2 regions of the Paractinoplanes brasiliensis genome follow, and region 1 is predicted to be linked to the other one. Evidence: riboswitches for the same ligand, from Rfam matches in the RefSeq annotation. Region 1 holds a riboswitch; the other holds the start of a gene.
What was found. Region 1 has a riboswitch for S-adenosylmethionine ahead of thrC (threonine synthase). Riboswitches for the same ligand answer to the same signal wherever they lie in the genome.
Positions count from the first base shown of each region.

Region 2: it holds a riboswitch for S-adenosylmethionine, as region 1 does, so the genes downstream of both, C8E87_RS25045 (aminotransferase class V-fold PLP-dependent enzyme) here and thrC (threonine synthase) in region 1, are expected to answer to the same signal.

Region 1 is NZ_SNWR01000001.1:4,046,461-4,049,660, forward strand. Features, by position in the region: gene C8E87_RS18115 (alpha/beta fold hydrolase) at 1-540, shown strand, start outside; gene C8E87_RS18120 (ABC transporter permease) at 537-1,403, shown strand; SAM riboswitch class I at 1,484-1,606, shown strand; gene thrC (threonine synthase) at 1,618-2,901, shown strand; gene C8E87_RS18130 (GNAT family N-acetyltransferase) at 3,158-3,200, shown strand, end outside.
Region 2 is NZ_SNWR01000001.1:5,526,151-5,529,350, reverse strand. Features, by position in the region: gene C8E87_RS25055 (gamma-glutamyltransferase) at 1-316, opposite strand, end outside; gene C8E87_RS25050 (NUDIX hydrolase) at 313-753, opposite strand; gene C8E87_RS25045 (aminotransferase class V-fold PLP-dependent enzyme) at 757-1,947, opposite strand; SAM riboswitch class IV at 1,963-2,079, opposite strand; gene C8E87_RS25040 (NAD-dependent epimerase/dehydratase family protein) at 2,110-2,961, opposite strand; gene C8E87_RS25035 (MarR family winged helix-turn-helix transcriptional regulator) at 2,972-3,200, opposite strand, start outside.

The DNA of each region.
Region 1 (3,200 bases):
CGGCGTACGAAGAAGTACAGCCACGGCATGCGGCAGCGGCTCGCCATCGCCCAGGCCATGCTCGGCCTGCCCGAGCTGCTGGTGCTGGACGAGCCGACCGACGGGCTGGACCCGCCGCAGATCGCCGAGATGCGCCGGGTGCTCAAGCGGTACGCCACCGACGGCCGGGCCGTGCTGGTCTCCAGCCACCTGCTGGCCGAGGTGGAACAGACCTGCACGCACGCGGTCGTGGTCAACAAGGGCCGGATCGTCGCGTCCGGGCCGGTCGACGAGATCGTCGGTGACTCGCCGTCGGTACAGCTGGAGGTCTCCGACGTGCCGGCCGCCGAGCGCGTGCTGGGGGAGCTGGGTGTGCGCTCGGTGCTGCCCGACGGGCCGTCCGGCCTGATCGTGGACATGAACGGCACGCCCCGCTCCGAGGTGGTGGCGTCGCTGGTGCGCGCGGGAGTCGCCGTCGACCGGGTGGTGCCGCGCCGCCGTCTCGAAGATGCTTTCCTCGCCCTGGTCGGCGAGAACTCGCGGGGAAGTGGGGACCGATGAGCGTTCAGGCTGAGGCAGGCGCGACCGGCTACCGGCCGTCACGCACGCTGCCGATCATGGCCGAGGTGCGCCGGCAGGCGTCGCGCCGGCGCACCCAGTTGGGCCTGGGGTTCATGGCGGTGCTGCCGCTCATCATCCTGATCGCCTTCGAGTTCGACAGCGGGGGCGACGACGACGGCAACGGCGGCGCGTTCGGCAGCCTGGTCGACCTGGCCACCTCGGGCGGCCTCAACTTCGCGCTGTTCTGCCTGGCCGTGTCGGCCGGGTTCCTGCTGGTGGTGGTGGTCGCGCTGTTCTGCGGTGACACCGTGGCGAGCGAGGCCAGCTGGGGCAGTTTGCGCTATCTGCTGGCCGTGCCGGTGCCGCGGGCCCGGTTGCTCGCGGTGAAGCTGATCGTCGCGCTGGCGTACTCGGCGGTCGCGCTGATCGTGCTGACCGGGGTCGGGCTGCTCGCCGGCACCCTGCGCTACGGGTGGCATCCGCTCGGCAGCACGGTGGCGGCCGAGATCGCGCCCGGGGCGGGCCTGCTGCGGCTGCTCGGCATCGCCGGCTATCTGGGCGTCACGATGCTGGTCGTGGCCGGGCTGGCCTTCCTGCTCGGGGTGCTGACCGACGCCCCGCTGGGCGCGGTCGGCGGCGCGGTGATGATCTGGATCCTGTCCAGCATCCTCGACCAGATCACCGCGCTGGGCGTGATCCGCAACGGGCTGCCGACGCACTACAGCGACGCCTGGATGGGTCTGCTGTCCACCCCGGCGCAGGTGGACGACCTGGTCAAAGGCGCGATCAGCGCGATCGTCTACGCCACCGTGTGCTGGGGCCTCGCGTTCTGGCGGTTCACGCGCAAGGACATCACCTCGTAAGGGGGTCTCGCTCACACCTCGGGATCTCACGCGCCGATTCGCGCCATCTCGTCGTAAGGTGTGGGAAACAACAACTGAATACCTCATCCAGAGGGGCAGAGGGACACGGCCCTGTGAAGCCCCGGCAACCACCGTGCAGTCTCGACGACGAGGCCGCGCGCGGCAGGTGCTAATTCCGTCCCCTTCATGGGGAAAGATGAGAGGAAAGGCCTCGATGACGTCTACCGTCAACGCACCCATTGCCACCTCGGTCTCACCCGCCACGGGCCTGGTCTGCCGTGCCTGCGGCGCGCAATACCCGCTGGTCGCGCAGCACGCGTGTTACGAGTGTTTCGGTCCGCTCGAGGTGGCCTACGACCCCGCCCTGCTGGCGCGGGTCACCCGTGAGCAGATCGAGGCCGGACCGCAGAACATCTGGCGGTACGCCGGTCTGCTGCCCGCCGGTCAGGACCCGGCCACCCGGGTCAGTCTCGACCCCGGCCTGACCCCGCTGATCAGCGCGCCCGCCCTGGCCGCGGCGGTGGGCCTGCGCGCGCCGCTGTGGGTCAAGGACGACTCGGCCAACCCGACGCACTCGTTCAAGGACAGGGTCGTCTCGGTCGCGCTGACCGCCGCGCGCGGCCTCGGCTTCACCCGCTTCGCCTGTGCCTCCACCGGCAACCTGGCCAACTCGGTCGCCGCGCACGCCTCTCGCGCCGGGGTGCCCAGCATCGTCTTCATCCCGTACGACCTGGAGCAGGGCAAGGTCGTCACGACCGCGGTCTACGGCGGCGAGCTGGTGGCCATCGAGGGCTCGTACGACGACGTGAACCGGCTCTGCGGCGAGCTGGTCGAGACCGACGAGTTCGAGGACACCGCGTTCGTCAACGTCAACGTGCGGCCGTTCTACGCCGAGGGCTCCAAGACCCTGGGCTACGAGGTCGCCGAGCAGCTCGGCTGGCGCATCCCGGCCCAGGTGGTCATCCCGATGGCCTCGGGCGAACTGCTCACCAAGGTCGACAAGGCGTTCTCCGAGCTGGTCGAGATCGGCCTGTGCGAGGCGCCCGAGGGCGGCTGGACGGTCTTCGGCGCGCAGTCGGCCGGGTGCAACCCGATCGCCACGGCGCTGCACAACGACACCGACGAGATCACCCCGGTCAAGCCGACCGGCATCGCGAAGTCGCTCAACATCGGCGACCCGGCTGCCGGGGCGTACGCGATCGAGGCCGTACGGCGGACCGGCGGCTGGATGGACCACGCCGACGACGACGAGATCCGGGCCGGCATCCGGCTGCTGGCCGAGACCACCGGGGTCTTCGCCGAGACCGCGGGCGGCACGACCGTCGCGGTGCTCAAGAAGCTGGTCGAGAGCGGCAAGCTCGACCCCGAGAAAGAGACGGTCGTCTACAACACCGGCGAGGGTCTCAAGACGCTGGACGCGATCAGCGAGCTCGTCGGGCCGACCCACCGGATCAAGCCGTCGCTGCGGGGCGCACGCGCGGCCGGCCTGCTGGGATAACTCTGGGTAATCGGCAATCTGCCATCCAGTGAGAATTCCATCGCGCGAGGACTTGCGCGGTGGTCGCGGGATCGGCAGGATGCTCTCTGCGGGAGGGCGCGGCGCCGTACGTGGCCCCTCACCTTCGAGCTTGGCGACAATCTCTCGAGGGACCCAACGACCCAGTGCCGGAGGCGCTGTGCGTCCGTCCTCCCGACCAAATGCTTGCTCCATAAATCGTTGGCGTTCATGGCCGTCGCCCGCAAGGGTGGCGGGCATGCGTGTATCTGCCGGGCCACTGCAGACTCCCGAGATCGCCT
Region 2 (3,200 bases), 1.5 Mb from region 1:
CGTGCACGGCGGCCCACCCCGCAACCACCCCGGGAACGGTGACCGTCTGCGGACCGCGCACCGGCATCCGATCGCCCAGCGCTGCCACATCCACAGCACGCGCCGCGGCGCCGATGGAAAGGACAGCCCGTACGGGGGAATGGGCCGGACGCACCATGGCGACCAGGTCACCGCCGACCGAGCACTGGTGCGGATAGGCCACGGTGAGCGCCGCGGCCGCCGCGAGCGCCGCGTCGAACGCGTTCCCCCCGTCCGCTACCACCGCCCGCGCGGCCTCAACAGCATCCGGGTGTGGTGCGGCAACAGCAACCGTCACATCAGCTCCGTCAGGCGTTCGTGGATGCTGCGGGGGAACAGGTTCAGCTCGTCGAACTGGTCGGGGGTGGCCCACCGCAGCTCGTAACTGTTCAGGGGGTTGTTCTCGGCGGCCTCCTCGCCGGAGAGCGTCGGTGTGCCCTCGACATCGGTCATGAGGAAGTAGACGGCGCGACGCCTGACGTGCCGGCCCGACCAGAGCTGCCGTTCGATGCGGGCGGTCAGCGTGGTTTCCTCGTGCAGCTCGCGCACGACCGCTTCCTCGAACGACTCGCCGCGCTCGACGCCCCCGCCGGGCAGCACCGCGTAGTCGTGGCCCGCGCAGGCCAGGGTGCCGCGCGGGCACATCGCGCAGGTGCGGGGGTGCTTGAGGTATCGCTTCATCACCAGGACGCGGCCCTCGGAGAGCACCACAGCGACGGCACGCGGCTGAGTCATGCCTCAAAGAATGCCGCGCACCCCGAGTTCGTCAAAGGCGCGCAGCAACCGGTCGATGTCGTCGTGAGTGCTGCCGAGGCCGAAACTCACGCGCAGCAGACCACCGGTTCCGCAGTCGCCGCCACCGCCGAGGCGTCGCACCAGCGGGTGGGCACAGAACATTCCCGCCCGTACGCCGATGCCGTGCTCGCGGGCCAGGCGGTCGGCCACGGCGGCCGGGTCGGGCACGGCGTACGAGACGATGCCGACGCGCGGCTGCTTCCCGCCGAAAAGGGTGACCCCCTCGGGCAGGGCGGCCAGCAGGCTCCGCTCGTGTTCGTCGAGGCTCGCGCGGTCGGCGTGCAGCAGCGCGTCACAGACGGCGGCCAGGGCGACGGCGCCGATCAGGTTGGGGGTGCCGCCCTCGTGCCGTGCCGGGCCGGTCGCCCACACGACGTCGCCCGCCTGGTCGCCGACGGACGTGCTGGCCCCGCCGCCGCGCAGGTAGGGCTCGGCCGCGTTCAGCCAGTCGCCCCGCCCGGCCAGCACACCCGCCCCGAACGGCGCGTACAGCTTGTGCCCGGAGAACGCGACGTAGTCGGCCCCCGTGTCGCTCAGGCTGATCGGCCGGTGCGGCGCGAGCTGGGCCGCATCGATCAACACCCTTCCCCCGTACGAGTGAGCGACCTCGATGAGTTCGCGCAGCGGCCAGATCTCCCCCGTCACGTTGCTCGCGCCGGTCACGGCGAGCAGCCCGGGACCGCGTACGGAGGCAAAAGCGGAACGTGCCGACTGGATCGCGTCCTCGGGGTCGGCCGGCGCCGGCAGGCGCACGGGCGTGGGCCAGGGCAGCAGGTTGGCGTGGTGCTCGCCGTCGAAGACGATCGTCGTCGTGCCCTCGGGCAGCGCGCGGGCCAGCAGGTTGAGCGAGTCGGTGGTGTTGCGCGTGAAGATCACGGTGTCGCCGTCCCGGGCGCCGGCGAACTCGGCCACGATGTCCCGGGCCTGCTCGTATTCCAGCGTCGACCGTTGCGAACGCAGCCCGGCGCCGCGGTGCACACTGCCGTAGTGCGGGAGCAGATCACGTACGGCGTCGGCAGCGGCCCGCACACAGGGCGCCGAGGCCGCGTAGTCGAGGTGGGTGAAGCGTCGCTGCTCGCCGGACGTGAGGGTGACGGTCAGGTCGGCGCCGACGACATCGAGACGATCGGACATGAGGATGCCTCCACGGGCTCGCGCTTGCCCGCGCCCGGGCGGACGCAGACCTGGTCCTCACCCGGGGCACCCCATCGCGAACGCAAGGGTTGCCGGCCAGCAAGCCGGGGCTTCACGCTGGCGCTCATGACCTGACACCGAGGCTACATCACCCGAGGACCCCTACGAGCGCCAGGTGAACTCGGGCTCGTAGCCGAGGAGGCGGCGGGCCTTGTCGATGGAGAGCAGGGTCTCGTGTTCGCCGAGTTCCTTCTTCACCGGCAGGCCGGGGAAGACCTCGGCGGCCAGGGCGGCGCTGGACCGGCTCATGACCGTGTCGGCGTTGGCGATCACGAAGACCTCAACACCGGGTTCCCCGTACGCGAGGGCGCGCCGCACGGCCTGGGCTCCGTCGCGGGCGTCGATGTAACCCCAGGCGTTCCAGCTGCGCGAGTGCGGGTCGGCGTCGTACGAGGGGAAGGTCTTGTAGTCGTCGGGGTCCATGACGTTCGAGAAGCGCAGGCCGACCATGGTCAACGTGGGGTCCCAGCGGCAGAACTGGGCCGCCATCTGCTCCTCGAGGTGCTTGGCCAGCGAGTACGACGAGTTGGGGCGGGCGGGATATTCCTCGTCGGCGGGCAGGTACGGCGGTGGCGTGGTGTCGAACGGCAGGCCGAGCACTGTCTCGCTGGACGCCCACACGATGGTCTTGATCCCGGCCGTGCGGGCGGCGGCGAAGACGTTGTAGGTGACCGTGATGTTGTTGTGGAAGGTCGCCGCGTTCGGCAGCAGGCCCGGGGCGGGGATCGCGGCCAGGTGCACCACGGCGTCGATCTTGTCGTAGCGGTCGTCGACCGCGGTCAGCACGCCCACCGCCTGGCCGAAATCGGACAAGTCGGTCTTCGTCCACCGGGCCCGCGGATCATTTCCGGGGGTCAGGTCGAGGTTCACGACGTCGTTGCCGTGATCGAGCAGATCCTTGACCACGGCGCGGCCGAGTTTGCCGCTGCCACCGGTCACCGCTATGCGAGCCATGAGGACCTTTCTACCCCCGTACGAGGTGGGCGCGCAGCGCGGCCGCGATCTCACCCGCCGCCTCGAGCTGCTGCGGGGTCAGCGCGTCGACGAAGATCTCGCGGATGTCGCGCAGGTGGGGGCGGGTCGCCTCCTGAAAGCCGGCCAGGCCGTCGGGGGTCAGCACCACCTCGGCGCCCCGGTTGTCGGTGGCGCACTCCTCGCGGCGGATCAGCCCGCGTTTCTCCATGCGGCCCAGG